DNA from 2 places in the Bacillus sp. FJAT-45350 genome. Region 2 is predicted to be linked to the other one. Evidence: riboswitches for the same ligand, from Rfam matches in the RefSeq annotation. Region 2 holds a riboswitch; the other holds the start of a gene.
What was found. A riboswitch is a leader RNA that binds a small molecule or an ion and turns the genes downstream of it on or off. The one in region 2 is predicted to bind glycine.
Positions count from the first base shown of each region.

Region 1: linked by a shared signal. The riboswitch ahead of gcvT (glycine cleavage system aminomethyltransferase GcvT) and the one ahead of CD003_RS03870 (trimeric intracellular cation channel family protein) in region 2 are both predicted to bind glycine.

Region 1 is NZ_NISU01000001.1:2,250,349-2,267,138, reverse strand. Features, by position in the region: gene comGB (competence type IV pilus assembly protein ComGB) at 1-533, shown strand, start outside; tRNA gene CD003_RS11425 (tRNA-Met) at 852-928, shown strand; tRNA gene CD003_RS11420 (tRNA-His) at 946-1,021, shown strand; tRNA gene CD003_RS11415 (tRNA-Gln) at 1,037-1,111, shown strand; tRNA gene CD003_RS11410 (tRNA-Ile) at 1,243-1,319, shown strand; tRNA gene CD003_RS11405 (tRNA-Asn) at 1,323-1,397, shown strand; tRNA gene CD003_RS11400 (tRNA-Ser) at 1,402-1,492, shown strand; tRNA gene CD003_RS11395 (tRNA-Asp) at 1,541-1,617, shown strand; tRNA gene CD003_RS11390 (tRNA-Thr) at 1,625-1,697, shown strand; gene comGC (competence type IV pilus major pilin ComGC) at 2,173-2,475, shown strand; gene comGD (competence type IV pilus minor pilin ComGD) at 2,475-2,900, shown strand; gene CD003_RS11375 (type II secretion system protein) at 2,887-3,228, shown strand; gene comGF (competence type IV pilus minor pilin ComGF) at 3,225-3,659, shown strand; gene comGG (competence type IV pilus minor pilin ComGG) at 3,694-4,032, shown strand; gene CD003_RS11360 (shikimate kinase) at 4,032-4,529, shown strand; gene CD003_RS11355 (YqzE family protein) at 4,580-4,774, shown strand; gene CD003_RS11350 (helix-turn-helix transcriptional regulator) at 4,982-5,692, shown strand; gene CD003_RS11345 (DUF2626 domain-containing protein) at 5,848-6,090, shown strand; gene CD003_RS11340 (class I SAM-dependent methyltransferase) at 6,159-7,292, opposite strand; gene CD003_RS11335 (MBL fold metallo-hydrolase) at 7,660-8,295, opposite strand; gene CD003_RS11330 (hypothetical protein) at 8,391-8,918, shown strand; gene CD003_RS11325 (DUF2759 domain-containing protein) at 9,072-9,248, shown strand; gene CD003_RS11320 (YqhG family protein) at 9,406-10,200, opposite strand; gene CD003_RS11315 (DEAD/DEAH box helicase) at 10,178-11,866, opposite strand; glycine riboswitch at 11,986-12,082, shown strand; gene gcvT (glycine cleavage system aminomethyltransferase GcvT) at 12,344-13,435, shown strand; gene gcvPA (aminomethyl-transferring glycine dehydrogenase subunit GcvPA) at 13,473-14,819, shown strand; gene gcvPB (aminomethyl-transferring glycine dehydrogenase subunit GcvPB) at 14,813-16,270, shown strand; gene CD003_RS11295 (rhodanese-like domain-containing protein) at 16,326-16,703, opposite strand.
Region 2 is NZ_NISU01000001.1:752,305-769,094, forward strand. Features, by position in the region: gene CD003_RS03795 (sensor histidine kinase) at 1-332, shown strand, start outside; gene CD003_RS21675 (hypothetical protein) at 480-656, shown strand; gene CD003_RS03800 (AI-2E family transporter) at 757-1,851, shown strand; gene CD003_RS03805 (phospholipase D-like domain-containing protein) at 1,974-3,413, shown strand; gene CD003_RS03810 (DUF5392 family protein) at 3,662-4,105, shown strand; gene CD003_RS03815 (6-carboxyhexanoate--CoA ligase) at 4,468-5,259, shown strand; gene bioA (adenosylmethionine--8-amino-7-oxononanoate transaminase) at 5,237-6,604, shown strand; gene bioF (8-amino-7-oxononanoate synthase) at 6,597-7,766, shown strand; gene bioD (dethiobiotin synthase) at 7,763-8,446, shown strand; gene CD003_RS03835 (cytochrome P450) at 8,530-9,717, shown strand; gene CD003_RS03840 (GTP-binding protein) at 9,747-10,238, opposite strand; gene CD003_RS03845 (hypothetical protein) at 10,231-10,518, opposite strand; gene rpsN (30S ribosomal protein S14) at 10,546-10,815, opposite strand; gene CD003_RS03855 (alpha/beta fold hydrolase) at 11,196-11,972, shown strand; gene CD003_RS03860 (ParA family protein) at 12,316-13,221, shown strand; gene CD003_RS03865 (hypothetical protein) at 13,230-13,673, shown strand; gene CD003_RS03870 (trimeric intracellular cation channel family protein) at 13,961-14,578, opposite strand; glycine riboswitch at 14,646-14,728, opposite strand; glycine riboswitch at 14,730-14,841, opposite strand; gene CD003_RS03875 (helix-turn-helix domain-containing protein) at 15,049-16,790, shown strand, end outside.

The DNA of each region.
Region 1 (16,790 bases), 1.5 Mb from region 2:
TTATTGTCACATTGTTTGTTATACTAGTCCTCTATATGAAATACTTCCGTGAATTATCTCCTCATAAGAAAATGTCAATATTTTTAAAAATTCCAGTTGTAAATCAATTTGTTACCTTATTCATAACTTATTATTTTAGCTTACAATTAAGTGGTTTATTAAAGGGTGGGATGTCAATCTACGACTCACTATCAGTATTTGAAGAACAAGATAACTTATTATTTTATAAAAATGAAGCAGAGGAAGTTAAATTACTGTTACATCAAGGGGAGAATCTTTCCGATGTAATGAGTAAAAGAGGCTATTACCAAAAAGAACTGGCATTAGTAATCCAACATGGACAAGATAAGGGGCAGCTAGACTTAGAGTTATTTCATTACAGTGAATTACTTTATAGTGCAATAGAGGAGAAACTTAATAAACTACTCATTATTATTCAACCTAGCTTGTTTCTTATTATTGGTATACTAGTATTGAGTATGTTTTTGTCAGTCTTATTACCAGTATTTGAATTAATTAATTCCTTAGATTAAGGTGTTGTTGTTTCAAAAGGGACTCACTCCCTTTTGAAACAACAAAAATTTTTATTTGTAATTTTTTTCGTTTAAAAAAGCAAAAAAATTTACAAAAGTATTGCGATAAATAATTAATTTATGTTATATTAAATATCGTTGCTTATGGTCAGTAACGATAAGATACATTCAATATGGGGCCTTAGCTCAGCTACGAGTCATTCTACTAAGTGGTTGACTACGAGTTGTTTTGACATATTAATTTCTATAAGTTAGCTTGTAGAGGAAGAAACAGTTAATACTACGGAGCTTAACATCATCCGTATTCTATAATATTGACGCGGGGTGGAGCAGTCTGGTAGCTCGTCGGGCTCATAACCCGAAGGTCGGCGGTTCAAATCCGTCCCCCGCAACCATTTATTTTATTATCTTGGCGGCTGTGGCGAAGTGGTTAACGCACCGGATTGTGGCTCCGGCATTCGTGGGTTCGATTCCCATCAGTCGCCCCATTAAATAACTAGTATTGGGCTATAGCCAAGCGGTAAGGCAACGGACTTTGACTCCGTCATGCGCTGGTTCGAATCCAGCTAGCCCAGCCATTTTTATAAGCGGAAGTAGTTCAGTGGTAGAACACCACCTTGCCAAGGTGGGGCTTGCGAGTCCGGCCCTCGGCACTATGTTTAATACAATGTGTAAACATCTTTTCTAACATGCGACGAGTAATTGTAATGGGCCTATAGCTCAGCTGGTTAGAGCGCACGCCTGATAAGCGTGAGGTCGGTGGTTCGAGTCCACTTAGGCCCACCATATTCCACAGTAGCTCAGTGGTAGAGCAATCGGCTGTTAACCGATCGGTCGTAGGTTCGAGTCCTACCTGTGGAGCCAAAATGGAGAAGTACCCAAGTGGCTGAAGGGGCGCCCCTGCTAAGGGTGTAGGTCGTGTAAGCGGCGCGAGGGTTCAAATCCCTCCTTCTCCGCCATTTATTTTATAAAATGGCCCGTCCCGTCATCCTCCACCATATACTTTTGGTCCGGTAGTTCAGTTGGTTAGAATGCCTGCCTGTCACGCAGGAGGTCGCGGGTTCGAGTCCCGTCCGGACCGCCATTTATACGCCGGTGTAGCTCAACTGGTAGAGCAACTGACTTGTAATCAGTAGGTTGGGGGTTCAAGTCCTCTTGCCGGCATATTTTTTTACAACTGTAAATTAAAAAAAAATTTAAGCATGTCATCAGGGCTGCTGAAAAAGTGTTTGATTTTCACTTTTTCAGCAGCCTTTTTAAGTAATGTGCGAAGCCATTACCGCTTCCTGAATCCACTTTATTGGACCTTTTCAGCAATCTCATGGTCATAGGCATGTTTTTTGTATTTCTAAAAAGATTGTTTACCAATTCTAACTAGACCAATGTAAGGCTGCTTATTCTCTAATATTATTTCCAAAAAAAATAAAAAACATGAAGGAATTTCTAGAATTATGTCAAATTAGTTAGCTGTGGAGAAAATTTTCTCTACTACCCTCTTAAAGAATGGAGGAGATTGATATGTACATTATCTCTATTCATTAACCCCAAAAACGCCCCTCTATTTTCTGCATATTACTTTCACAGTTTTGGTCAACGATTCAACTATTTTTTATTTAAAATGAAAGGAGAAAGAGTGTGAATGTTAAAAAATGATAGTGGATTTACGTTAATTGAGATGATGATCGTTTTAATGATAATCTCTATTTTATTGCTTATCGCTGTCCCTAATATGACCAAAAATAACACGGTAGCAAGTTCTAAGGGATGTGATGCTACAGTTGACTTACTTCAAGCTCAAGTTGGAGCTTATGAAATTGAAACCGGTGAGTCGCCTGCGAATCTTCAAGTGTTAAAAGAAAAAGGATATGTAGATCGCATTGAATGCTCAGATAAAACACAATTAAAGCTGGAAGGCGGAATTGTGAAACGAGTTAGCGAATAATGCAAAAAGGATATACTCTTTTTGAAGTTATTATTGTGTTATCAATCATCTCTATAATTAGTACGATTAGTGTACTATCTCTTCAAGCAATTTCAGACAAGAAAGAACAACGATTGCTTGCACAACTTACAAATGACCTTTACCTTTGTCAGCAAATGGCTCTTTCTAACGCTCAAAGTACAAATTGCCTCTTTATTAACACTCCAACTCCAACTTTCCTTATTAGACAGGCTGGTAGAATTGAATTTATTCGAGAATATGGTGAACATGTTTTCTTTCAAGCAGGAACAATGGGATTAGCAGAAGTTATTTACAATACGAAGGGAAACATTAGTAAATCAGGAACGATGTATGTCAGCTTTAATGGAAATAGGTATTCAATTGTATTTTTATTAGGGCGTGGTAGATTTTATGTTTCATCATAACTATCAGGGCGGTTTTTCGTTACTTGAGGTGATTGTAGCCTTATCGTTACTTATAATGACTTCAAGTGTTGTCATTCCAATATTAACAAAAGTTTATCAAGAGAGATTGACGATTCAAGAAGAACAGTTAGCATTAGAACAAATCAAAATAAAATTACATGAGTGGTTATATAATGATTTATTATCTAGTGAAACGGAGTTGGAAAATCATCATAATACTGTTTTTCACTTCACTAATATCTTGAGAGAAAATGAACTAACAGTTTGTATTAAATGGGAAGGCCGAAATCACCGCTTTTATGAGAGGTGTGAAAGTGCAAAAAAATGAACACGAAGGGATTTACCCTTATAGAAACTATTATTTCTTTCTCGATATTTCTTCTTGTAATATCCTTGCTCCCCCTATTCATTAATGCATTATCTAATGATGCATCCACTCCTCAAAAATTTGAATTCACTTTATTTTGCAATCAGCTTTCGATGGACATTCGTGAAGCAAGTTCAATTCATCTTACTGGAACTACTCTTTATCTATATAAACCAAGCGGCGCAACAGTTTCAATTGAAAAATTCGGAAATTTAATCAGAAGAAGACTGAATGGGACAGGCCATGATGTTTTATTACGGGAAGTGATGCATGTGCGCTATGAAGTATCTAACTGCTCGGTTCTGGTCACAGTAGTTGATAATCATAACGTTGAGTACAGAAAATTTATAAGTATGTCATATGTTTTGTGCGGGGTGATAGATACTGAATAATCAATCTGGTTATATCTTACCTTTAACATTAGGTATGATGCTTTTCGTTAGTGCGTTTACACTTCACCAAATTGATCGTCTTCAATCTGAGAGGAAATTTTTTCAAGAGCAAACAGAGATCATAACAATTGAATCGTTACTACAAATGGGGACGTTGGATATGGTTAATCTTCTCAAAAGAGACTTATATGGGAAGAATGGTCAATTCAACTATACAAATGGTACTGTAACGTATTGGATTCAAACAAACTCCCGTGATAAAGTAGAAGTATTACTAAATGTTAAAACAATTCAAAATCGTCAGCGATACGTTCGTCTTTTTTTTAATAAAGAGCTAGGTATCGTTTATGAGTTATGGGAGGTAACAATGTAATGGGCTTGGTTTACTTAACAGGGTTTATGGGATCTGGTAAAACAACGGTTGGAAAAGAATTGGGGAAGGCATTTAATTTTCAAGTGATTGATACAGATGAATATATTGAAAAACAACAAAAACAATCAATATCTTCTATTTTTGCAGAGTATGGTGAAGAAGGCTTTAGGAAGCTTGAGACAGAAACACTAAATAACATTAATGGTGAGGACATGGTTATTACAACAGGTGGCGGAATCATTATAAAAGATGAAAATCGTCAAATTATGCAAACGAAGGGAAAAGTTATTTTCTTATCATGTTCTTTGAACGAGATAATTCGAAGAACCGAGGGGGATACGACAAGACCTTTACTCAAAGGTAAGAAATTAGAAGAAATCGCAAATTTGTATGAAAGTCGATTACCTTTATACCAAGAAGCAGAACTAGTTGTAGATACAACGAATAAGTCGGTTACCGATATTGTAAAGGAAATTAAAGAGCAATTGAATATCTAGTTGAAATATGGAGATACTTTGTTGTAGTTATTATTTAAGGGAGTGCTCAAATGTCACTCAATGACTTAGTAAAATTTATAACACAGCAATTTGTTACGTATGTAAACAAACCGACAGATGAAAGAAAGGCAATGAGATTAGAGAAAAAAGAAAGTCGACCACCGGCACATTTTCGAATGTTTGGGATGATACCTTTAGCTATTTCAATTGCATTAAGAAAAAGAAAGTCAAAACGACGAGGTTAATGACCTTTTATTAATTGTTTATGATTGGTGGTTATTCACATCTTATAAGAGATTTCTACTAGAAAGCTGAGTTAAAAGGTTACAGACTTTTAACCCAGCTTTTTTTGGTAAGAATAAATACCCCTATATTACGATGAAAAACGTTTATTTGTTACAAATGTTGTATTATAATGGAACAAGACATGTAATCGAGGGGGTGAGTTTTAGATGGAGCAACAAACGTTAAAGATTACCAATGTACTTTCTGATCCTACTCGTTTTTCAATCTATCAATTTGTATCGAAGCGACATGGTGATGTCACAGTTCAGGAAATTGCAGATAATTTTAAAATACATGCAAATGTAGCTAGACTACATTTAACAAAGCTAGAAGATGTAAAAATGCTAATTTCTGAAACGAAGAAAACAGGTAAGGGTGGACGCCCTAGTCGTTTTTATCGATTATCAGAAGAAGTCATAAGTCTACAATTTCCTTACCGTGATTACCAAATGTTATCTAATTTGGCATTAGAAACGCTTGCTACTTTTGGTGAAGAGGGAAAGAAGGCTATTAAGAACATCGGCTATAAGTACGGTATCGAAGCTGCTAAATCATTCCTTTCGAGAGTAGGAAAAGATGTAGAAACTTTAAGTGTTGAAGAAAAAATGACGCTAGTTGAGCAAATGTCGAATAACCAAGGATTAAATCCTGAGTTCCATTATAATGATGAGGATAAAACAATTAACTTTAAAATTTATAATTGTACTTTTAAAGAATTGATTAATGACCATTCGGCAACGCTTTGTATTATGCATCATTCCTTTTTAGTTGGGATATTTACTCATTTTTTTGGGCAAATTAAATTAGAAGAAAATGAGTTAATGACCGAGCCAGATTGTTCAGCTTGTTCATATACAACAGTCGTTATTCCTAATTGACACGAATTTGACAATGAGAAAGTCATTTACAATGGATTCATTAGTCATATATAATTAAGTGTGTACTGTATCTTATGATCATTATTCCTTTACTTTCCATAAGTACGTTTGTGCTAAGAAAGTAACACAAAAGATAGAAAGAAGGAGGGAAATGTATGGATCGTATGTTCCGTGTACTGGGCTTCTGGACAGGTATATTTGCAGTTCTGTTTTTTGCTGGAGATATGTACAACGTAGCTCTTTTATTCTTTGCTCAAACGGGAGGCTTTTTAGCACTTAGCTACTTAAACCTTTCTGAAAGAGCATATGTGTATATTTTTGGTGCTTATTTAACAGTATTCTTTGTAGGATTTACGTATTATTCTACATTCTTACTTGTTCCAAGCTTCGGGCACTAATATGTAATGTGTTTTACATAACACAAAGAAAAGGCGATGTGCTAAATGCACATCGCTTTTTTCTAGTGTTATATTTTATAGGGGTCCCGACCAACCCAAGGATAATTGTTAGTTTGATTTGCATTTTTTGTTTGGACGATTACGTGAAAAGCTTTGCTCATCCCACTATCTGATATAAGGGAACGAATCACTCTGTTTTGTTTGCTTTTTTCCGAAAACGGATTTGGATCGTGATTTTCTTGGAGGTATGAGAGCAAACCACATGATAATAAAAAACGGTCTTGAGTTGTAAATAAACAAGTCTCTAAATCAACTTCTTTGCCTATGTCGATTAATGCGTCTAAATGAATATGGCTTGTAATATCCATTTCACCTGGGTATAGGAGAGGGTTATTAATTAGTTGATGTTGATGATATCCTCTCAAGCTACCATCCATTCGTTCTGGTTGTTGCCACTCACTTTTCGTATAGCCATAATCAATTGTCATGACAACACCTTTGGTCATCCAGTCTGAGATTGATTTCAGCCAATGATTCATAGCGAGAGGAACTTCAATTTTTTGATTCGTTTGCAAGGGTGGACCATAGTCTGTTATCCATTGTAACAACTCTTCATTTTCGCAAGGCTCTTCTGTTTCAATCAGATTTGCCTCGTCGTTTACTGTGACAAACAATTCCTGAAGACCTAATTCCCTTTGTTGTACAACATGGACTGGAAAAGCATCAAGTAATTCATTAGAAAATATAATTCCTTGATATTGTTTATGTATGTTCATGGCTTCTTGAAGACAGGAGAATTGTTGTACTTGTTTTAAATGTCCTACACGCTCATACTGGCATTTACGATGAAAAGGGCTTTCTTCTATTAATAAATAGTTTCCATCTTTAAATGTAGTGGGACTTAATTCTTCCCATTCTTCTAGAAATGCCTTCGCAAATCGTCCGTCACCACCGCCAATTTCACATATAGTATAAGTCATGTTCTCCTTCTCAATAATATCTAAAAAAGTTTGAACAAAGACTTTAGCGAAAATAGGATGGAGAGTAGCACTAGTGTAAAAGTCTCCTTCTTTTCCAAGCTTTTTTCTGTCAGTCATATAATAGCCTTGTTCTTCATCGTAAAGTGCTTTTTCAATAAAAGTAGCATATGAAATTTTTTTTGTAGGCTGTTCGTTTATGAAACGAATGATTGTCTCTTTCATTTGAAATTTTCTCCTTTTATTTTTACAAAAAATCATTAATACCATTGACATAGTGTTAAGTATATAATATACTAAATTTACATTGGTGAATACAATGATTTGGGAGTCCCCCTCCCCCTCATAGTTCATTTAATAATACGATTTACTCCCCTTGTGACTTCCTAACGGTTAGGAAGTCTCTTTTTTTTGTTCCTAATTCCAGTTAATTGAAGGGTAATGTATCTAATAGTCGTTAAAAATATAGGGGTGTCCCAAACGAGGCCGCTGAAAAAGTGAAAATCACATTTTTTCAGCGGCCTCGTTCCAAAAAGGTCGTTTTTTACCTTTTGGGACACCCCATTTGTTCTTACATGTCGAACAACTAATCTTAAAATCCGTTTAAGAAAGGATTTGAGTCCATTTCTTTACCTACTGTCGTTGTTGGACCGTGTCCACTAGCGACAATCGTATCTTCTGGTAATTCCATTAACTTTTCGTTAATACTGTTAATTAATTGTTGATGATTTCCACCTGGTAAATCAGTTCGACCGATACTGTTAGCAAAAAGTGCGTCACCTGAGAATACAACACCTTCATCTTTTACATAGAAAGAGACACTACCAGGAGAGTGTCCAGGTGTTTCAAATACTTCAAACGAGAAATTACCGATAGTTAACGTGCCTTCCATTGAAATAAGATGATCTGCATCTTTAATTTCAATGGCATCATTGCCTAAAAAACGACCTGAGCCATTTTTGCTTGCATCACCTAACCAATCTTGTTCGTTTTCGTGTATGTAGACCTCTACATTCCATTCGTCACGAACATCATCAACTGCACCGATATGATCGAAGTGAGCATGAGTTAGTAAAATAGCGATAGGTTTTAGGTCTTCTTTTTTTAACCAAGCATTTAATTCAGGCCCATTGCCACCTGGATCAAAAATAACGACTTCTTTTTTATCGTTCATAAGGATATAGGCATTTGTTTGTAACGGTCCCAAAGGTATTTGTGTCCAATTCATCTAATCTCCTCCATTGCATCCAATTCAATCTTATTTTACACTTATTATAGTTTGGAATCAAAAATAGAAAACTCTATAAAAAGGGGTACATGGTGATGAATATTTGCTATGGGGTGGAGATGAAGTCGTTCGAGTGTTTATCGACAGAGGAGTTAGAACCATTATTCCAATCAATCTATGAGATAGTTTCGATTGTTGATGATGATGTTGAATTATTCATTGTTCAAACAGAAGAAGAGGCTACTCGTTTAGGAAACTTTCTAGGTGAGAAGAAATTACTCGAATCTAATCATCAATTATTTCAAATAGAAGTACCTAAGCTAGAAGACGCGTTTTTAGATTATGGCTTTAAAACAGAAAATGATAACTATTTTTTGTTTGCCGACCAGACTTCTTGTTTCGTCATAAATGAAGGAGAAGAAGAGCAGATAAAGATGGCTATTTATCAGATTGAGGAAGACTTAATTGCGGTAGACTTTAAAGACGAAGAGATATACTTTGTGGACAAACAAAAAGAAGATTTAATGAGTGGTTATGCAAAGGCTTATAAAATCGGTATTAGCTTCCAAGAGAAGAGGTGCGAAATAAGAAACTGGCTCGACAAAAGTGGTGAAAGAGAGTAAAATAAAAGAAAATCGCCCAAGCTATTATTGAGGATACGTTTCTGTTCTATTTCTGTCAAATTTTTATGATGAAACTTTCCTCAGAGAAGTTTATAATAAGTAATGATAATCTCTGGGTTATGATCTTTTACATAAGGAAAGGGGGAGTCGCCCATGTTTATGGCAATCAATATGATCTTAGTAGCTATTTTTTGTGCATTTGGATTATTAAAAAGTTTAAAAACAAAGAACTTCTTTGCAGTTGGTTTTGCTGGTCTTTCGCTAGCAGTATTCGGCTGGTTTGGTGTTATGACTCTTTTCGATGTTATTACAACCGGTTCAGCATTTTAATCAGTTGTGAAGGGAAAAATCCTGCTCGTTATACGAGCAGGATTTTTTTAATTATGAATTATGAGGTTTGAGTTATGAATTGTAAAAAATTAATAGACTTCATGAGTGAATGTTACTAATTTCTCTATCGTAACTCATAACCCATAATTCATAATTCCTAAAAAACTTTCTGTTGTAAATAAAACATACCACCATTAATGATTGAGGCAATAATCTTTGGCTCATATTGACTCTTTAGAGCTTCTTTTTCAGTGTAATAACTTTCTGGTTTTTCCTCTTTCTCTTCATAAAATCGGTTTAATAACTGTAGGTCTTCGTCCCAACGTTCTCTAGCAGCTTGCGCCCAATCATCGTCCTGTTCCTCGATATAGGTTTCTATTATACGCTCCAAACGAATTAGTCCACTCTTAGGTGTAATAAGAGGAGAGAGCGTAAAGCAAAAGTCAGGAATTTTAGGCGTTAAGTTTTTTTCTATAAGCTTCTCAAAGAAGCCAGGGACAATTTGTCCATTAATTAGATTCAAACCCAGTGATAACGTTACATCCTTTTTTCGATCACACTGATAAGAGATTTTGACATTTATACAAATCCACGGCTGTAATGGGGTGGATTGCTGTCCATTTGCGGGTACATCTTCATAAAGGCGGATGACACCACCTAATTCTTTCGTTGATTGAAAGATTTGATGCAATCTAGGAGAGCCAAAGTGAATAATCTCCCCTTTTTTATCTTCTGATACTTTTTCTGGGTCTGTAATTAATGTCATTTTCATTGGTTGTGGTGTGCCACCAGTCTTTTCTAAGTAATGCCAATAAAAGGGACGATTCATAAGTGCTTTATCCATATCAATTGATAACTGAACATGGAGATGTCCTGATTCATTATCAATAATTTGACACTCGTTTGAAATAAAATACCGCTCTAAGTAATTATGAATTTGATGCTGTTGCATCTGTTTGTTGTTCCTCCTTTTCCTCTTCAGCAACTTGGTTAATAATTGCAGATAAGTGGTCCATTTTCACACGTACTTCTCCTTCTGAGTCGGAGTTTAAGAAAATATCACTTACATGCTCTTCTAGTGATGGTAACTCAAGTTTTGAGAGTATATCATCCAATTCACCAATAACACTTTCAAAGAGGCTAATTTTTTCATAGAGTAATTTGAGAATATACTGTTCAACTGTATCCTCCACAGCAAAGTTATAAATACGTACATCTTGCTGTTGTCCTAAACGATGGATACGTCCGATACGCTGCTCGATACGCATTGGATTCCAAGGTAAGTCATAGTTAATAATATGACTACAAAATTGTAAGTTGATCCCTTCACCACCTGCTTCGGTTGCGATTAGCACCTGTGCATGGTTTTGAAAGAGCTGTCGCATCCAATCTTTCTTTCCTCGTTTAAATCCACCACGGAATGGAACTGATGAAATACCATGTTGCTTTAAAAACCATTGTAAATATAATTGGGTCGCACGATATTCGGTAAAAATAATGACCTTACCGTCTATGCCTTTGATTATCTCAAGGGCTTTTTCAGCCTTCGAGTTTGTTGAGATGTTACCAATCATCTCCATTAAATTCTCAGCTACAGGAATTGTATTGCCTTCCTTTTGAGATTTATCAATCATATTTTTTAACGTCATGAACGCAGACTCACGACTACTACAAACCTCACGTTGGAGAGTTAGTAGTGAGAAATGGTTTGTTCGGACATTTTCATCATATTTTAAATTTGTAATTGCATCATATAAAGTACGTTCCTCTCGAGAAAAGGTGATAGGAACAGTTTCAACAATACGTTTTGTCCATTCAATTCCTGTTTCTTCTCTTCGATTTCTAACCATTACTTTATTAACGAGCTCTCGTAACTGCTCTTCGTTTTTAGGTGAGCGCTTATTTGAGCGATAGGCCTTTTCAAAACTAGTGATATCACCTAAGTGACCAGGTTTTAATAAAGAAACGAGATTAAAGATTTCTTCCAGCTTATTTTGTACAGGAGTAGCTGTTAATAAGAGACAGAACTTCTTTTTTAATGTTTTTATGAATTCATAGTTTTTTGTTTTAGGATTTTTTAGTTTGTGAGCTTCGTCGATAATAATTAAATCGTAATCTTGCTCTAGAACAATTTCCCGATGAGGTGGACGTTTTGCTGTATCAATAGAAGCAACAACTACATCACACTGTTCCCAGACATATGTCTTTCTCTGAGGAACAGCAGGAATAAAGAATTTTTGATTTAATTCATAGCTCCATTGGGATACTAGAGAAGCTGGCACAAGGATAAGAGCTTTCTTAACTAATCCACGAATCATATATTCCTTTAGGATAAGGCCCGCTTCAATTGTTTTTCCAAGACCAACTTCATCTGCTAGAATGGCTTTACCATTCATCGTTTCTATCACTGTATTAGCAGTTTCAATTTGATGAGGATAGGGCTGTAAGTTTGATAAATGCTTAGGAGCTTGTAATCCTTGGAAATCAGGAATGGATAGGTGCTGTTCAGCCTCATAAGCTAATTTAAATGTTTCCCAGTTTGCCCACGGTCCGTCTTCATCAATTCTTTTTAAAAATTCGTCTTGCCACGATTTAGAAAAATTTATTTCTATTTTCATGGCTAATCATCCTTTCCTGAAAAAATTAATGTTGCCTTTATTCTAATCAATTGGTAGGATATTAATATAAATAGTATACTCAAACGTGAGAAAACTATTAAAAAATAGTAAATAAGCGAATGAAAGCAAGGGGAGAGACTACAATGTTCGTGATTGTGGCGCCGAAGGAGCAAGCGATAAGCGAATCTCTCAGGCAAAAAAGACTCTTGCTCGACGCACCTCTGGAGAGAGTTTTAGTATTACGTTTACTAGAACCACCCACGAAGACATTCTTTATTGAATCAATAAAGAAGAAACTTTCTGGTATCAGGACAGAGAAGAACATGCTTTTATTTAGTATGTACTTCTCTGTCTTTTTTTATATAGATTAATCAAAATTAGCTGAAATTAATCTATAAAATATAGTCTTTTGAAAAAAATAGTAACTTGTGTAAAAATTCATTAAACTATTTTACTTAAAAGTTAGGAGCGATTTATTTGTCAGATTTAAAAAGAACACCTTTATTTGACCTTTATAAGGAACATGGTGGTAAAACAATTGACTTTGGTGGATGGGATCTTCCAGTGCAATTTTCAAGCATTAAAGAAGAGCATGAAGCAGTACGTACAAAAGTAGGTTTGTTTGATGTTTCTCATATGGGTGAAGTAGATGTAACAGGTCCAGGTGCCCTTTCATTTTTACAAAGAATGCTTACAAACGATGTTTCTAAATTGAAGGATGGTCAAGCTCAATACACAGCTATGTGCTATGAGGATGGTGGAACTGTAGACGATTTACTTGTTTACAAACGAGCGGACGAAGATTATTTACTAGTAATTAATGCATCAAATATAGAAAAAGATATTGAGTGGCTTGAGTCACATATAACAGGCAGTGTAACAGTGAAAAATAGTTCTGAAGAAATTGCTCAATTAGCAATTCAAGGTCCATTGGCAGAGGAAGTATTACAACGTCTAACTGAGACAGATTTAAGTGAAATCAAGTTTTTTAAATTTAAAAGTGAAGTAGTTATTGCTGGGGTAAGTTCTCTAGTGTCTAGGACAGGATATACAGGGGAAGATGGATTTGAAATCTATTGTAATGAAGATGAGGCATCAAATTTATGGCAAGCTATAATGAAGGATGAGGAAGTTGTACCTTGTGGTTTAGGTGCTCGTGATACTCTTCGTTTTGAAGCTAGATTACCTTTGTATGGTCAGGAACTTACAAAAGACATTACACCATTAGAAGCAGGTATTGGCTTTGCTGTTAAGGTTGATAAGGAGGCTGACTTCATTGGAAAAGAAGCCCTTAAACGTCAAAAAGAAGAGGGTTTACAAAGAAAGCTAGTTGGAATTGAAATGATAGATAAAGGGATCCCACGTACTCATTATGAGGTGTACAGTGGTGAGAAAAAAATAGGAGAAGTAACGACAGGGACTCAATCACCAACATTAAAGAAAAATGTAGGTCTTGCGTTACTAGATATTGACTATACAGAAGTTGGTACAGAGGTTGAGGTACAGGTTCGTAAAAAACGCCTAAAAGCAAAAGTAGTTAAGACGCCTTTCTATTCAAGAGCAAAGTAAGGGAATTGAAAAAAACATATTCAAGGGGGATTTATTGATGACTCATCGTTACTTACCTATGACAGAGCAAGATCAAATAGAAATGCTAGAAGCAATAGGGGTTCAATCAATTGAAGAGTTATTTGCAGATATTCCGGAAAGTATTCGCTTTAAAGGACAACTAAATATTAGTGATGCTTTAAAAGAGCCTGAATTAATTAAATATTTTCAAGAGTTAGCTAGCAAGAACGTAGATTTACAAAAGGCGGTTTCATTTTTAGGTGCTGGAGTATATGAACACTATATTCCATCAATTGTTGATCATGTTATTTCTCGTTCAGAGTTTTATACAGCATATACTCCTTACCAACCTGAGATTTCTCAAGGGGAGCTTCAAGCCATTTTTGAATATCAAACAATGATTTGTGAACTAACAGGAATGGATATTGCCAATTCTAGTATGTATGACGGCCCGACAGCACTAGCAGAATCAGCAATGATGAGCTGTGGTCAAACGAAAAAAAAGAAAATTCTTGTATCAAAAGCAGTTCATCCCGAAGCACGTGACGTATTAAAAACAAATGCTAAGGGACAAAACTTAACGGTTGTGGAAATTGATACGGCCGACGGAGTTACAGATATTGATGCATTGAAGAACGAATTTGATAAAGACACAGCTTGTGTAATTGTGCAATATCCAAACTTTTTCGGTTCAATCGAGAATCTAGCTGAAATTGAAAAGTTAACTCATTCTGAAAAATCAATGTTTATCGTTTCTAGTAACCCGGTATCATTAGGGTTATTAAAGCCACCTGGTGAATTTGGTGCAGATATCGTTGTAGGGGATGCACAGCCATTTGGTATTGCTCCACAATTCGGTGGACCTCATTGTGGCTATTTTGCTACTACAACAAAATTAATGCGTAAAATACCAGGTCGTTTAGTAGGACAAACGACAGATGAAAATGGTCAACGTGGATTCGTCCTTACACTTCAAGCGCGTGAACAACATATTCGTCGTGAAAAGGCAACATCCAATATTTGTTCTAATCAAGCGTTAAATGCATTAGCAGCTTCAGTTGCAATGACGGCAATCGGGAAAAAAGGTGTCAAAGAAATGGCAACACAAAATGTTCAGAAGGCAGCATATGCAAAAAAAGCATTAAAAGAAAAGGGATTGTCAGTAGTTTATGCTAACCCTACATTTAATGAATTTGTCGTGAATGTCGGAAAACCTGTTTCAAAAGTAAATGACGAGCTTCTACAAAAAGGATTTATTGGTGGTTATGACTTAGGTAGGGATTACTCTGAATTACAAGGTCATATGCTGATTGCAGTAACTGAAGTGCGTACAAAAGAAGAGATTGACACATTTGTAAATGAGTTGGGGGCGATCGTATGCTAGAGAAGGATCAAGCACTTGTATTCGAGATTAGTAAACCAGGTCGTGTTGGCCATAGCTTACCTGTGTTAGATATTGCAGAAGAAAAAATTGAAGAATTAATTCCAGCTGAATTTTTACGTGAAAATGAGCCTGAGCTACCAGAAGTATCAGAGCTTGATATTATGCGTCACTATACTGCTTTATCACGTAGAAATCATGGGGTTGATTCTGGATTTTATCCATTAGGTTCTTGTACGATGAAGTATAATCCGAAAATAAATGAAGATGTTGTTCGATATCCTGGATTTTCAAGCATCCATCCATATCAAGAAGAAAACCAAGTTCAAGGTGCACTTCAATTAATGTACGAATTACAGCAAGATTTAGCTGAAATTACAGGTATGGATGAAGTAACACTTCAACCAGCAGCAGGGGCTCATGGAGAGTGGACTGGATTAATGCTAATCCGCGCTTACCATGAAGCAAACGGTGACTTCCATCGTACGAAGGTCATCGTTCCTGACTCAGCACACGGAACAAATCCTGCAAGTGCGACGGTTGCTGGATTTGAGTCAGTAACAGTACGTACTGATGAAAATGGAATGGTTGATCTAGAGCATTTAAAAGAGGTAGTTTCTGATGATGTAGCTGCACTCATGTTAACAAACCCTAATACATTAGGTTTATTTGAGGAATATATTGTTGAAATGGCGAAGGTTGTCCATGAATCTGGAGGAAAGCTTTATTATGATGGTGCAAACTCTAATGCAATTTTGGGGATTGCAAGACCTGGGGATATGGGGTTTGATGTAGTTCACTTAAACTTACACAAAACATTCACTGGTCCACATGGTGGTGGAGGTCCAGGCTCAGGACCTGTTGGGGTGAAAAAGGATTTAATTCCTTATTTACCGAAGCCATTAGTAGTAAAAAAAGGTGACCATTATGGATTTGACTATGATCGTCCACAATCAATCGGTCGAGTGAAGCCGTACTACGGAAACTTCGGAATCAATGTTCGTGCATTTACGTATATTCGTACTATGGGAGCGGAAGGATTAAAAAAAGTTTCTGAATATGCTGTCTTAAATGCAAACTATATGATGAGAAGATTAGAACCACACTTTGACTTACCTTACAAGCAACATTGTAAGCATGAGTTTGTATTATCAGGTAAACGTCAAAAATTACTTGGAGTTCGTACGTTAGATATTGCTAAACGTTTACTAGACTTTGGCTATCATCCACCAACAATTTACTTTCCATTAAATGTTGAGGAATGTATGATGATTGAGCCAACAGAAACAGAATCAAAGGAAACACTGGATGAATTTATTGATGCAATGATTCAAATTGCAAAAGAAACAGAAGAGAATCCAGAGGTTGTTCAAGAAGCGCCTCATCACACGGTAATTGGTCGTCTAGATGAAACGACTGCTGCTCGTAAACCGATCTTACGTTATAGTAAATAAACAAACCAAATAAGAGGGTGTCCACTTGGACCCCCTCTTATTTGTATATAGCATATTATTTTTTCTTAATCTTACCATCCCATTTTCTGAATCCGCCTTTAAGGTGATTTAAGTCTTCACAACCACGCTTTTTCTTTAAGTAAGAAGCTGCTTGCTTACTACGAGAACCAGATTGGCAGTACAAATAGACAGGTTGGTCGTTTCTTACTTCGTTCATACGTTGACGCATTTGAGACATCGGAATATTTCGTGCTCCTAAAATATGTCCACCTTCAAATTCTCGTGGCTCTCTCACATCTATTAATTGTGCTTTTCGATAGCCAGCTTTGAACTCTTCTTGATTTAACTCCTTTAAATACTTTGGAGTTATAAATCGTTTAGCAATAAGATAGATAATAAAACCTAAAAGAATACCCCATAAAATAAATTCCATGAACCTACAAACACTCCTTTATCTACTACAATCATGTCATACACTATATTAAATTATAATCATTGAATAGCGAAGAAGCAACGATAA
Region 2 (16,790 bases):
AAGACTTATTTGAGCAGGTCTGGTTGAATCTCCTTACAAATGCTATTAAGTATTCTAATGAGGATGATTTGATCATTATTAAGCTAGAAAGCAATGAAGAAAACGTAATCGTGAGTATAAAAGATAACGGAAAAGGGATTCCAGAAGAATCTATGCTGCACCTTTTTGAACGATTTTATAAAGTTGATAAAGCGAGAAGCAGTAAGGTAAAGGGGAATGGATTAGGTTTATCAATCGTGAAAAAAATAATTTCAATTCATGAATGCTCTATTAATGTTGAAAGCGAGGAAGGGGTAGGTTCTACATTCGTAGTAACAATTCCGAAAAATTAAATGGATAATTGGGGATGGCCTAAAAAGGTAATATACTACCTTCTGGGCCACCCCTTTTTATATTTTTACATAATTAATTCATATTCAGTTCATACAAGACTTTTATAATATAAAGGAAAAGAACACACAAATGATGAGGTGAAGCGCATGTTTAAAAAAATCGTGTTGTTAAAAAATATCAATAAAGATTCAGATGAGCAGCCTACCTTTAACGAAAATAAATCAATGAAACAAATTGTTGCAGAGCTACAACAACAAGGTATTAATGCAGAATTGTGTAAGCGAGTATCGTTCAATCGTGATGATCTCAGGTTGAACCTCTAGAGGTTATAAATTCCCCTACTTTGGATATTTCAAAGCATTCATGAAACAATAAATACGTAGTTCTAGAATGATCACGGAGTGTTCGGATAAGGAGGGCTAGATGGAAAATAAATTTATTAAATTTTGTATATCAATCATTATTTTATTTTTAATTATATACTTAGCATCACTTATCGATTGGGTATTTACTCCTCTTTTGGTGCTTGTACAGACACTGTTCGTACCAGTAATTATAGCTGGAGTACTTTTTTACATATTTAGACCAGTTGTCCGCTATTTAAGTACGAAAATGCCAAAAACATTAGCGATTTTACTGTTATATATAGGTTTTGCAGGATTTATTACAGGTTTACTTTTTCTAATTGTTCCAGAACTTCAAAAGCAATTTAATAGCTTAGTCAACAACATACCAATGATTTTTAATGAAATTCAACATTTGCTTATTCGCCTTCAGCAACATGATTTAGTTCAGAGGTTTGAATTAACGGAATTATTGCATTGGGAAGAACAAGTTGATCAGGCAGGTGCCTTTATTAATAGTGTGATAAGAGATATTTCTGCGAATGTTGTAGACTACATAGGTGCAGTTTTTAATGCTTTAATCCTTTTATTTGTTGTTCCTTTTATTCTTTTTTATTTATTAAAGGATGGAGAGAAATTTTCAAACAGTATTGTACGCTTTGTTCAAAAGGATAAACAGGGTGAAGTACGATTAATTTTACATGATATGGATATGATGTTGAGCTATTATATAAAAGGAATATTGATTGTCTGTTCTTTTATTGGGCTCATTTGTTATATTGCCTTTACAATAATTGGATTAGATTATGCTCTTATACTGGCTCTAATTGCAATGGTTACGAATGTAATTCCATATGTTGGTCCTTGGATTGGCACTGTACCAGCCGTAATTGTCGGCTTTCTTCACTCACCATTCATGGCATTGATTGTGATTGTGGTTGTCTTCTTCATACAACAAATTGAAAGTTACTTACTGCACCCTCAAGTGATGGGGAAAAAGATGTCAATGCATCCGGTTACAGTATTAATCTTAGTACTAGTTGCTGGTAGATTTATTGGAATTGTAGGAATGTTACTTGCTGTGCCAACCTATGCAGTTGGAAAGGTAATTGTGACCCATAGTTATCGGTTATGGAAAGTGAGAAGAAAAGAAGATAAAGCTCACGCTACTTAGACTAGTAGTCAAGGCATATACATGTTATAAAAGCTGTGAAAAGATGAAGAACACTGAAAATGGCTACTGAAAAAATGGAAATCATACGTTTTCAGTAGCCTAGAAAAGAGGTGGCTGTTACTTTGAAGACAGGGACAAAATCATTCCTCTTCATCACATCTGGGATATTTGGACTTTATCTGTTATATGCCTTTATTTTCGGTGTTGTTCTTTTTAACTTTCATCAACCTAAAATGAGTATAGTTGACCATAACGGGGAAATGGATTATAAAGAATCTCAATCTGATGATAGAGTTGTCTTAGTTGAAGATAGAATAGATGCTGGCCTAGCTCGTATTAATCTGATTGAAAATGCCGAGTCTACTCTTGATATAGCTTACTATACTTTACATGGAGGAAAATCAAGGGATATTTTATTTGCCAGTATAGTTGAGGCTGCTGATAGAGGAGTTCAAGTTCGAATAATGCTTGATGGACTATTTCATAATATACGGGGAAAAGATAAAGATAGTTTGTTGGCTTTTACTTATCATCCAAATGTTGAGGTGAAGTTATATGAGCCATTGGATCTCCTGCAACCGTGGACGTGGAATAATCGACTTCATGATAAGTTGATGATTGTTGATAATACATTAGCCATGATTGGCGGACGAAATATTGGTGATAACTATTTTGCTCCAGAAAAGTATCATGGGGCAACGAATGATCGGGACGTAATGATAATTAATATGGAGCAAGAAAAGAGCGTGGATAGTGTAATAAACGAAATAAGTCATTACTTTCACTATGTTTGGGAACATGAATTCTCACAAATGCCGATTGAGGTGCTCTCGACTAGAAGAGAGGCGCTTGCTCAAGAAAAACTAACTGAGTTAAGAGAGCTAGTAGCTTTATTTCACGAAAGCGATAGTGAATTATTTAATCATGAGATAGATTGGATTGCTCAGTCATTCCCAACAAATCAAATTACCTTTGTTCATAATCCAATTGAACGTCTTAATAAGGAGCCTATAGTATGGCGAGAGATAACTAGATTAATAGAAGAGGCGGAAAAATCAATACTGATTCAAAGCCCGTACATCATTCCAACTAACCAAATGCGGCACTATCTTAATAATGGAAAGATAACGGTAAATCAAATTAGTATGCTTACAAACTCTCTTGCTGCCTCTCCCAATGTCATCGCTTTTTCTGGTTACCGTCAACATCGAGAGTCGATTGCGGCTAATGTTAACTTATATGAATATCAAAATCCTCTAGAATCATTACATGCTAAAACGTTTGTGTTTGATAGTAAAATTAGTGTAATAGGCTCGTTTAATCTTGATTCTAGGAGTACGTTTTTAAGTACAGAATCAGTAGTGATAATTGATAGTGAAGAATTTGCAACATTAGTAGAAAGCAAGATAGAACAAATAATAGACAATGATAGCCTGCAAGTTACAGGTGAAGGTACTTATCGCACAAACCCATCTGTAGAGGAAGGAACAGTCTCTCTGTTGAAATTAAGTGTAACAAGAAGTCTATCCCTTGTTACGCGCTTTTTTCAATATATGTTATAGTAAAATAAATAATAATGGTTTGACAAAAAGTTCTATTTTTCGGTAGTCAGGATGGAACTTTTTTGATTTAAGATTGTCCGCTCAAGAAAAGTGAAGAAGTCTTTGTTTTAATTCATATTCAGTTCACATTTCCCACTTATAATATAGATAGTACTTGTCAATGATAATGAACGATTCCATCTATCAATATATCTTAATAGCAAAATTAATACAGTTAAATATCATTATAAATAGGAGGATGATAAAAAATGATGCCTATTAAGCTCGATGGTTTGTCCACTTATATTAGAAAAGAAATTGAAAAAATACAGTCAACGATTGCTCCATTAATGAAGAAAAGTATGCTACTAACCTTTGTTTCTATCTCTATGCTTTCAGTCGCGATTGTGAACTTGTTTATCCTAATATTCGGTTCGGTTAACAGTCAAACTGTCATGATTGTAGCTTTTTCTTTATTAGGTGCGATTGGTATGGCATTATACAAAGAAACGGTTCATCAAAACAAAGAAATTCAGAAAAAAAGTATTGAATATATAAAAGAAAGAATAAAGGGTAGCAAATCGGTCCCAGAAGAAACGAAGGACCAATACATCGAAAAGGTAACTAGAGAGCCAATGATAGCATTACAAACGTTTTGTGAATTTCTAAGTAAAGAAGAACGAATCAAGAGAATGGAAGATTTTAGTGCGTGATTTTTCAATTATAGTTAGAGAAGCCCAGGATTATTCTGGGCTTCTTTGAGTTTATTAACTATCTATTTGAACTAATTTTCCAATTTGTAACGAAATAAAAACTCTGGGGTTAACATAAGGTATTGATGAATTACTTTTATACATAGTTAACTATCGTCTTATTTTATTTTATATGTAAACCAAAAATAAAAACAAGTTGACATATAGGGTATTAAAATGTAAAATTTTCTAAAAATAGGGTTAACAGTATCATGGGGGTATGGATGCTAAATATGAATAGTGCTCAATATAAAAATATAACATTACTACTTAATTCTAGTGACTTTATAGTCTCAAGAGAGTACAGGAAAAGGCTGATTCGCATGGAGAATAAACTCTTTAGTATTAGAATGAGAGCTGCTAAAGGAGGTTCTCACGAAAATGGTGGCAAGCATATTTCTGGTGGAGAAGTACTAGCAAACTATGAAAATATAAAAAAAGCAGTTAACACCCTGATGGACAAGGCTCTAATGCATTCGAGAGGGAATCCAGATTTTATGCTGATTCAATTTGAAGAAGTACAAAGGCCAGTCCGTACCTTACGACCTTTACCTATTCAAACAAATAACGTGTCGACTACTCAAGAAGGACATCTGTTAGCAAAGCGTCTACTTAAGGAATGTGGTGTGTCGGGTTCAACAATTGAAAGGGCTTACGAATTGATTGCGAAGCCAGAAAATATCGGAATGAGAGGGGCAATGTTATTAACTACTAGTACAGGTGAACGAGTAGACAACAGAGGAGAAAAGGGAGTACGTGTTTCTAGAATGGATTGGGAGCATAGCAATTTTAAAAAATGGGCTATGAGACAAGAACTGTCGAGTAATTTAAGGGTAAAGGAAGCAATTACGCTAGCAACAAAAGTTGCGAACCACCCGGGTATCATTGCAGAGCTATGTTGGTCAGACGACCCTGATTATATTACAGGTTATGTTGCGAGTGAAAAAATTGGCTATCATCGAATTTCAAAACTGAAAGAATATGGTGATGAAAGAGGGTTTCGTATTTTTTTTGTTAAAGAAGCTAGGAACATAGAAAACTATATTGATTATCTTGAAAAAGATCCTATATTACTATTTTGGGAGGAAGAAGATGACAAACGATTTAATTACTAAAAGCAAAAAGCATTTATGGTTACCTTTTACGCAAATGAAAGATTATGATCAAGACCCACTAATTATTGAGAGCGGTGAGGGAATTAAGGTAAAAGATATTAATGGGAAGGAATACTATGATGGTTTTTCTTCTGTTTGGCTTAATGTCCACGGCCATAGAAAGAAAGAGCTAGATCAGGCTATTATCGATCAATTAAATAAAATCGCTCATTCTACTTTATTAGGAATGACGAATGTACCGGCAACGGAATTAGCAGAGAAATTAGTGGAATTAACTCCTGAAAATCTTACACGTGTTTTTTATTCAGATAGTGGTGCTGAAGCAGTAGAGATTGCATTAAAGATGGCATTTCAGTATTGGAAAAACATAGGAAGGCCGGAAAAGCAAAAATTTGTTTCAATGAAAGATGGTTACCATGGCGATACGGTTGGTGCGGTAAGTGTGGGTGCAATCGATCTCTTTCATCATGTCTATGGTCCTTTAATGTTTGAAAGCTTCAAGTCGCCTATTCCTTCTGTCTATCGCTCAGAAACTGGCGATCCAGAACAATGTCGTGATGAATGCTTACAAAATCTTGAAGAACTGCTGAAGGAGCGTCATGAGGAAATTGCGGCTCTAACGATAGAATCAATGGTTCAAGGAGCAGCTGGGATGATTGTCATGCCAAAGGGATTTCTATCAGGTGTAAGGGAACTTTGTACAAAGTATGATGTGTTAATGATTGTAGATGAGGTTGCTACTGGATTTGGTCGTACTGGTAAAATGTTTGCTTGCGAACATGAAAATGTTCAACCTGATTTAATGGCTGCTGGTAAAGGAATAACTGGAGGATACCTTCCGATTGCAGTAACATTTACGACAGAAAAAATTTATCAAGCGTTCTACGATGACTATGAAACGTTAAAAACATTTTTTCATGGCCACTCATATACAGGTAATCAATTAGGCTGTGCTGTTGCTATTGAAAATTTAAGACTCTTTGAAACTGAACGAATTGTTGAAAACGTTCAAAATAAATCAGAACAATTAAAACAAATTCTATCTACTTTACATTCGTTACCACATGTTGGTGATATAAGACAGTTAGGATTTATGTGTGGTATTGAACTTGTGCAAAACAAATCTACTAAAGAGCCGTTTCCATTTGAAACTAGAATCGGTTATAAAGTCTCTTTAAAGATGAGAGAACTAGGTATGCTAACAAGGCCTTTAGGTAATGTTGTTGTGTTTATGCCACCGCTAGTAAGTACTAAGACGGAGCTAGAGGCTATGGTGAACATCATGAAAGAGGCAATAGAAATCGTATGCCAAGAGGAAGTTACGGTGGTTGGACAAGATGTTTGATTCTTGGCTGTCAGATAGAGTCACTAAAATAAAAGAAAATAATCTGTACCGAGAGTTAAATGTCATGAATAGTGGATCTAAACCGATGGTTGAAATGAATGGTGAGGAAAAGCTTATTTTTTCATCAAATAATTATTTAGGACTAGCTTGTGATAAGCGCCTAACAAATGCTGCTGATACAGTTGGGAAAACATTTGGTATAGGAAGTAGCGGTTCTAGATTAACAACTGGAAACACTTTATGGCATGAAAAGCTTGAACGAAGGATTGCTAGATTTAAACAAACAGAAGCTTCCTTACTGTTCTCTAGTGGCTATCTTGCAAACGTTGGTGTATTGTCATCCTTACCTGAAAAGGGTGATGTTATCTTAAGTGATGAGTTGAACCACGCGAGTATTATTGATGGTTGTCGTCTTTCAAAGGCAAAAACTATTATATACAAACACGACCGTATGTACGATCTTGAACAGAAACTAATAGAAACACAACACTGTACTAGACGTTTTATCGTTACTGATGGTGTGTTCAGTATGGATGGAAACATTGCACAGTTAGATGCTATTACAGCTTTAGCAAAGAAATACCAAGCCTTTGTTATTGTTGATGATGCACATGGTACAGGTGTACTTGGTGAAAATGGACGAGGGGTATGTGAGTATTTTGGAGTTAAACCAGACGTAATGATTGGAACTTTAAGCAAAGCAGTTGGAACAGAAGGTGGGTTTGTAGCCGGCTCTAGAATACTAATAGATTTTCTGATTAATCATGCTCGAACATTCATTTTTCAAACAGCAATTCCACCTAGTGTTTGTGCAGCTTCCTATGAAGCAATAAATATAATTGAAGAAAATAAACAGAAGAGAGAATCATTAATGGTGAAAGTAAATCTAATTCGAACAAGATTACAAGCCTTAGGTTATAACGTAAAAGGTGATGAGACACCAATTATTCCTGTAATCATAGGAGATGCAAAAAAGGCTATATGGTTTGCTGACAAGCTACAAGAACATAACGTATTTGCGCCTGCCATTCGTCCGCCAACAGTAAAGGATGGAGAATCACGTATTCGTTTAACTGTTACCGCAGAGCATTCTTATGATGATATTGATACTTTAATTCAAGCCTTTGAAATAATTCGTAGTGAACAAGAGGTGATTATATGAGGGGAGTCTTTATAACTGGTACGGATACAGATGTTGGTAAAACGGTTATCTCCAGTGGAATTGCAGGCGTGTTACGGGATGAAGGTGTAGATGTTGGTGTGTTTAAACCAATGTTAAGTGGAATTAAACGTGACGATCCGGACAGTGATACATACTGGTTGAAAGCGATGTCGGAAACCTCACTGAGACTTGAGGAAATCACCCCATTTCAATTCGAACAACCTTTGGCTCCAGGAATGGCACAGGAGCTAGAAGGCAAGAACATTACACTTGGTGATATTTTAAGGAAGTGGGATAACATTCGAAATAGACATGACTTTTTTATTGTTGAAGGAGCTGGTGGGATATCAGTTCCTCTAGGTAAGGACTTTTTAGTCAGTGATTTAATCAAAGCGTTAAACCTTCCAGTACTAATTGTAGCTCGACCAAACCTTGGAACGATTAATCATACTTTTTTAACTGTAGAGTATGCAAAAAAGCTTGGCCTAACAATTAAGGGAATTATCATAAATGGAACTAGTGTTAAAAAAGATCTTGCTGAAAAGCTTAGTCCTAAGGTAATAGAAAAGATGTGTTCTGTTCCCATTATAGGTATAACTCCAAAAATAGATGAACTTTCAAAAGTAACTGTAAAGAAACTTATAAGAGACCATCTTACTTTAGAAGTATTACATAAGTAGTTGAGAATTATGCTCTCAAAGAGTAGAAACAAAAAAATTGAAGAATTGTATTTTTACACATCTTCTTGAGAGGGGCTTAACCAATGAGTCAAAAGACAAAGCTGAGACCATCGGATTTTGTTCAGGATCCATATACCTTTTATAGTGAAATCCGCTCAATAAACAGGATATATAAGGGCAACCTCTTGCGTTATCCTGGTTGGTATGTAACTGGATATGATGAAGCAAGCTTAATTTTAAAAGATGTTCGTTTTCAAAATCGCGTTCCTCTTCCAGAGACAACCAAAAAGTACGAAAGACTAAAAAGTGTACAGGACAAGATGATGCTTTATAAAAACCCTCCAGACCACAATAGATTACGTGAATTTGTAAGGGAAAGCTTTACTCCTAAAGCGATGGAACAATTAGCCTATCAGGTTGACAATATAGCGTACAATTTATTTCAAGATGTGAAGAATCAAAAGAGGATGAATATCATTGCTGATTTTGCTTTCCCGTTAGCAAGTCTTGTTATAGCTAACATGTTAGGTGTGCCGGAAAAAGATAAGGAATTTTTTCGTAAGTGGGCATTGCTTTTAATTCAAACAATTGATTTTACTCGTTCTTCTAAATCTCTTGAAATAGGTAACGATACAATTGGTGAAATGGTCACTTATTTTAACGAATTGATTGAGAAGAAGAAACTAAATCCACAAGATGATTTAATTACTTTATTAACAGAGGAAAAAGATGGCGAGAAATTAACGAACGATGAAATACTTTCAACATGCATACTACTTGTGATTGCAGGCCATGAAACAACTGTAAATCTAGTTAGTAATTCCGTATACTGTTTATTAACAAATCCTAATCAATATCAAAAATTAAAAGAAAATCCTATATTATTAGATACTGCTATTGAGGAATTTTTACGTTATGAGAGTCCTACTCAAATGATAGCTCGGATTGCTTCGGAAGATGTGACAATCAATCAAATTGAAATAAAAAAAGGTGAGCAGGTGTATGTGCTACTAGGTGCAGCAAACCGAGATCCGAAAAAGTTCGATAATCCAAACACTCTAGATATTACAAGGACCCTTAACCCTCACCTCTCGTTTGGTTCCGGTATTCATTTTTGTCTAGGGTCTACACTTGCAAAAATGGAAGCTCAAGCAGCAATACGAACTATTATTGAAAACACTAAGAATATCAAATTTGAATCTAATGAAGTCGAATGGAGAGAGCTTATGAGTTTCAGAGCGCTACAAGAGCTTCCGATTATATTTGAGTAATTTAAATCATTCTCAGGTACGAAAATCACTTAAATAGTAAGTCCCGAATAATGAATATTACTTATTATTCGGGTAAATAACACATTTGATACCCAAGATGACGTTTGAATTGTATCAACTGAAATTGAGTTACCTACTTGTGAGACAGCATAAAGTTCTTGCTTAGAAGGGTTATAGCATTTTGCTTTCATACGAAACACTTCGTTAGGAAACTCACTGAAAAATTGTTCCAGTTTAGAAAAATTAATTGGAAGATAGCTTTTATAAACATAAGTATCAATTCCATACTGTCCGATTACTTTAAGCTGATTTCTAGATGCAAATAATTCAACCTGATAAGCATAGAGGGAAGAGATTGTATTAATGTCAAAGGGGTCTTTATTTTCAGTATTTTTCTCAAGAAAATCCTCGAATGTTACTATTAACGCTCTTGGTTGTAGAATTCTAACAAATGAAAAAATTTCACCTAAACGTTCAGGAGAGATCGTTTCAGTATTACATATAAGAATTGTGTCAGCCATTTCTAACTGATTTATTAGTGTTTCTCCTATTTAAAGCTTCTCTTTCTAGTGTTGTGATCAGATTGGTTTCTGTATTTATCTCTTTATCATGAACGGCTTCTCCAATTATTCCACTAAGTTGAAACGAGTCCTCTACATTTTTAATAAGTTCAATATTTGTTTGTCTGTATAGAACCTTTGTTATTTTATTTTTTTTGATTTCTTGAATTTTTTTAACCAAATTACATTTGTCCTTTAATGAGAAGCCTGTGATAACTGTTAGAGGTTTTTGTTTTTTCAATCTTCACACATCCTTAACTAATAAATCTTACCAACTTGATTTCTTAACACCTGGAATTTGTCCTTTATGTGCAAATTCTCTAAATGCAATTCTAGAAAGTTTAAATTTACGCAGTACACCACGAGGTCTTCCAGTGTGCTTGCATCTCCTTGTTAATCGTGTAGGGGACGAGTCCCTTGGAAGTTTACTCAGACCGATATAGTCTCCTTTTTCTTTTAACTCTCTTCTTCTTTCAGCATAACGGGCAACAAGTTGTTGTCGTTTTAATTCTTTTGCAACCTTTGATTTTTTTGCCACTATTAATACACCTTCCTTTTCTTAATGAAAATCAAAATCATTACGATTTATATAATAGATTAAAAAATATAGGAAGTAAAGTATTGTGAAATTTACGCTTAATTAGGTTGGAGGAAGTTTGTAGTATAACTGATTATTTACGGGTCCTATTAAATGATGAAAAATATGCTTGGTTTCAAGATAGGGTGAAAAAGCAAATACTCAAAATGTTTGTTAGAAAAATTCATATTCACGCTAATTGATTATTTACAGGAGTACTGAATAGATATATCATCAAAATGATACAAACGTACATACATACTATGGGTTTATATGTTATACAAGAATATTGTGTTCGTCTTAGTAAAAAAAGTCGATTGCAGTTTATGGAGGTAAAGAGAATGGAAATGCACTATCGAACGTGGGGAGATCCACAAAAAACACCTGTTATACTTCTTCATGCCCTTGCTTGTCACAGTGGCTGGTGGAAGTGGGTAGCACCTCATCTTGAAAAAGAGTACTATCTAATTGCCCCTGATTTAAGAGGCCATGGTCAGAGCCCACATGCGGAAAGCTATAGCTTTGATGATTATGCAGAGGACATCGAAGAGCTTGCTAGAAAGTTTGCCCGTCCTTATGCTATCGTAGGTCATTCGATGGGTGGCTATGTTGGTCTTAAAGTGGCTAGTCGTGGGGTCCAGACACCTGCTGCTTTACTAATAGCCGATATGAAAATTGACTCTCCAGAAGAGGAGTTGGCTGGATTACGTAAAGCTTCTCAAAAGAGTGGACGTACATATGAGTCTATGCAAGACGCTGTTGGCAATTATAAGTTACTACCACCTCAGCACGTTGCCCCGTTGGAGCGAGTGGAGGAAGTAGCTAAAGAGTGCTATAAGGAATTGGAAGATGGACACTGGGGAGAGCGTTTTGATCGACGAGCTCTTGCAATTGAAAATGTTGAGTCAGTGTTGGTAGCCCAAAAGGTTACTTGTCCTGCTTGGGTTGTTAGAGGAAAGGGAAGCTTAGTGATGCCTGAAACAGGGGCCAAGGAGATCGCTCGAGTCACCGATGGACCATTACACGAGATGGAAGAGGCTTACCATCACCTTCCATTGGAAGTGCCAGAAGAGTTTGCTACCGAAATCCGAAACTTCTTGGTCGAGAACAAGCTTTAAGTCTCGATTACGTTGATATTTATACAGTGAGCTTGCATGATGTAACATTGTTATATTTTAGGTGCGTATAGAAAACGTAATGTCTATGTAAGAATTTAATCTAATTATAATTAATAACCCTAGAGGCTATATGCGAGGGGACTAAAAAAGTGAATACCACACTTTTTTAGTCCCTTTTCTATATGCCCTTAGGGTTATTTTCAAGTTGAAGTATCTACTTATCATATCTTTAAGACCTAAATCACCTTTAATGGGCATAACAACTCCCTCTAATGATAAAAAATGTAATAAATATCCTATTACTTAATACATTACAATAAATTAGCATCTAAGGGGGAACTGTATGTTAAGGTCGAGAAAAATTTTTGTTGGAAACTATAAAGGTGGGGTAGGTAAAACGACAAGTATATTTCAAATAGCGTTACATTTAGCAGAATTAGGGGAAAAGGTATTGCTAATCGATTTAGATCCTCAATGTTCTTTAAGTGAGATTTGTTTAGCGAAACAAGAAATGAATTTAGAGGATTTGGCACCAAATGAAAGTTTGAATTATGTTTATGATATGTGGCTACAAGTTAAGAGATTTCGTAGCTTGCCGTTCTATGTAGATCTTGAGCCTTTAGTGAAGCAATTAGAAGATAATGTGCATTTTATTCCATCAAATACGTTCTATAACAATGGTGGTCTAGATGATTTAGCTTTAAACCTTAGGGGTGACCTTGAAGATCTTTTACCTCTGCAACAATTTTTTCAGACAAGTAGGATCGAAGAGGAGTACGATTATATTCTTTTCGATTGTCCACCAAGTAATAATATGATTACCCAAGGTGCATTTTTACTCTCAGATTACTATATTATACCATCAATTATTCAAACATTGAGTATCCGTGGTGTTGTTCACTATATAACTACAGTAGATAAGATATACCAACGTTTTTGTGAGGAAAATCAGTATAGCTTTATTGCGAAATCGTTATTTGGTGAAAAGCCAAAGCTACTAGGAATTTTTGAAACTTTGAAAAAGGGAACTGTAAAAAATGACGACGTAATCAATGATTTAGAAAGTGACCTGCAAAAGGCGAATATTCAAACACTTATGTTTTGTGAAGATGAAGAAAAATTTATTTTTGATACGATAATTAATAATTATGAAGATATAGCACGCTCTACAGCAGAGGGAAAAAAGTGCGAAATATATGAGAATTTAACAGACGAAATTATTAACTGTATTGAGAATTCAATGGAGTGATCTAGTTTATGAATCAAGAAATTGTTGACTATTTAAATCGCCTAAAAAACATTTATCAAACTATAAATAAACCATCGCTTTCAAAAGATATAAAAAGGATAGAGAAGTTAATCGATTCATTAGATGCAAGTAAAGAAAAGAGTGTAAAAAACTTTCAAAAACCTACATTCAAAGAAAACTATGAATCATTAATTAATAAGAAATATGTTGATATGACAGGGGTAAAACTTGATTATAAAAACTTTAATAGTGTTGAGGCGGTGATTGAATTTATAAAAGACGTTTCACAATCGAAGTTACTTAGAGAAACAACAGCAGTGGACTTAAAGCTGCTTTATTGTATATTAACGAATAGTTCCACCGAAATGAAAGGAACGAAAAATGAAATTTACGAAGCAATTAAGCGTAACGTACGAGCAAGAAAGCGCGGAGAAGCGTTTAAAAAATTATGATTAAAAATCTGGTGCTTCTGAAAATCGTTCACACTAAAGATAGGACATCAGGCTCGGTACCGTTATTAAACTAAACTCAAGTTCGACAACAAAATACTACACTACAACCATCTACCTGAGTGTAATAAACACTCAGGTTTTTGTCTATCCAATACACTATTTTGAAACTTCGTAGTATTTTTAATCAATTTCATTTTTGTTAAACAAAAGTAGTTCATCTCGTTTTATTAATAAATCATTACGAGCACCTAAAAAGTATTATTAGTCTCTTCAATGCGAGGTTATGTTTACGCGTTTTGTTCCAGTCCTTTAGTAACGTTCCTAGAAGGCAATGCCCACTCAAATTTAAGTGAGATTAAACGTAAAGTAACGATAATGACAAAAAGCGTATACAGTTGATACGGGTGCTCTGCCCATCCTATACCGATGATGAAACCCGCTATCAAAGCCCAAAAAAGATAAATCTCTTGACGAAAAACAGTTGGTTTTCTTTGAGCTAGAACATCACGGACAATTCCTCCACCGGCACCAGTGATCGCAGCTGAAAACATAATTGCAATAAGTGGTAGATCGATAGAATGTGCATGCATTGCCCCTTGAATTGCAAATGCTGATAAGCCCATAGCATCAAATAGACTCCATTTTTCTAGGTACTGAACAGTTTGACTAGGCATAAAAAAGATTATCGTTATTGTAATAATGGCAATTGTAATAAGAGCTGTTTGTTGCCATAAATCTGTAATAGGTAGACCAATCATTAAATTTCGAATGGCGCCACCACCGAAAGCGGTAATTAGACCCAACGTATAAACCCCTACCATATCGTACTTCGCTTGCATCGCTATAATAGCTCCACTCATCGCAAAAGCAATAGTACCAATCACATTTAACACATCCCAAACCATAAAAAAACCCCCTAGTTTTTAAAGAAAAATAAAAAAGGACAGAGAAAAGGTATCAAACAAATACCTTTTCTCTGTCCTTTTTACCTGAGAGTTTAACCTAAACATGTAGAAGGTTTACCCCGTTGGTGGCGTTTTGCACTCTCCAGAGAAGCGTCCTACTGAGGTCTTTTTTACCTGAGAGATTCATCTCTTGGTTGATTTAGAGATTTGCCCCTTCGGTGACGTAGTTTATCAATCGATACGTTCTCTCCCACAGCAGTCTTTCGCAACTATCCAATTTATAGTTTATACAGTAGTGGAAGAGGGTTTGTTTTGTCAATAAAAAAATATTGTCACTGAACAATGCCAGCCATTCTATGTAGAAGAAATATCTTTCCACTACCTTATTTGAATAAAATAAACTAATATTGTGATAACATACATAATTATTAATCTTTTACATGGATTTCAACATTAAAGGTGGAAATGAAATGACGAATGTACATCGAGAAACGTTGGTAGAAAGACTTAGAAAAAAGAATAAAGAGATAGATTTATTAATGGCAGGGATCCGTGATATTACTTCATCACTAGATAAAGACTATGTTTTGACACAAATTATTAAGAATGCACTTATGGTCATTCCAAATGGTGAGACAGGCTTTTTAACGTTGTATGATTCTTCCTTAGAGCGATTGGTTCCTAGTACAGCAGTTGGTTTTAGTGAAACGATACAACATTTTAGGACAAAGATAGGAGAAGGGATAACTGGTAAAGTATTTGAGGATGGAAAGGCAAGAATTTACGATACAACTTCAAAGATTTATCAAGACATGAATAACCTCTCGAAAGAAAATTTTGAAATATTACACAATTCATTAAACAACCATTTGAAAATAAAGACGGCAATCGGGGTTCCGGTTTCGGTCAATCAAGAACGAATCGGTGTGCTGATCCTTCATCAATTTAGTAATGAATGTAAATTAAGTTTAGATGACGTGAAACTACTGCAAGGTTTTGCTGATCAAGTAGCAATTGCAATCCAGAATGCAGGGTTGTACTCTGAATTAAAGACAAGATTGCACGAAATAACACAGCTCAGTAAACAACTAAGGGAAAAAAATGAATTTCTACAAAAAAGAAATAAAATTCATGAGATGTTAACCGAGTTTTCACTTCAGAATCAAGGAGTAGAAAAAATAATCAATGAAATATCTCGAATGATAAAAAGTGATGTTTATTTTATTAGTTATCTAGAAAATGAGTTTTACCCTATGAAAATAAGGAAAAAGCCTCCCTTGAGTATAGATGAAGTAATGTTACTTTCGACGGATAATAGGAATCCTAAATATATAGATGTTTTAGAAGAAAAAGTGATTCAAGGTTACTATTTCTATCCTGTAGTAAACGGCTCGATCTTTTTAGGTTGCTTCATTGTTTCTAGCAATTCTCCTGTATCTGAGCTCGAAAAAATCACGATTGAACAAGGGGCATCAGTATTAGCGTTAGAACTCATTAGAAAGAGAACGCTAACAGAAATACAATTTAAGAAAACAAGAGAATTTTTTAATGAAGTTCTTGAAAATAAAGATGAAGACTATTTACAACAGAAAGGCAGTGAATTTGGATTAAATTTATCGGAGTATTTATTTTGCGTAATTTTTCAAACCTCTCAGCAGGAAGATATACAAAAACTTGATGTAAAGATGCATCGATTAATTTCGATTGTAAAAAAAATCATGTCTAACGTAGATTTTATTATTTACGCAATAGATAATCGTGTTATCTTGCTTGCAACGATTAGTAATCCAGACGCCCATAAAATCATTAAAAATAAGCTAGATATGTTTATAAAAGATTGGATAATGGTTGAGGACTCACCTTACCGTATTGGTATAGGGAATACTTATAAGGGGATCAGTAATAGTAAGAAAAGCTATACTGAAGCAGAAAAGGCTTTGAGCTATTTACTAAATCAAAAACGAACAGGGGTTATGTTCTATAAGGATATGGGTTTAAACCGATTATTTGTTAACCAAGACTATGGTGAAATTAGTGTATTTATACAAGAGGTATTTGAACCATTACAAACTGCAGTAGCCAAAAGAAATGACCTAGAAAAGACGTTAATTACGTATATTTCAACTAATAAATCGGTTAATGCGACTGCTGAAATACTTCATATTCACTCGAATACCCTTTATCAGCGCTTAAGAAAGGTGGAAAAATTACT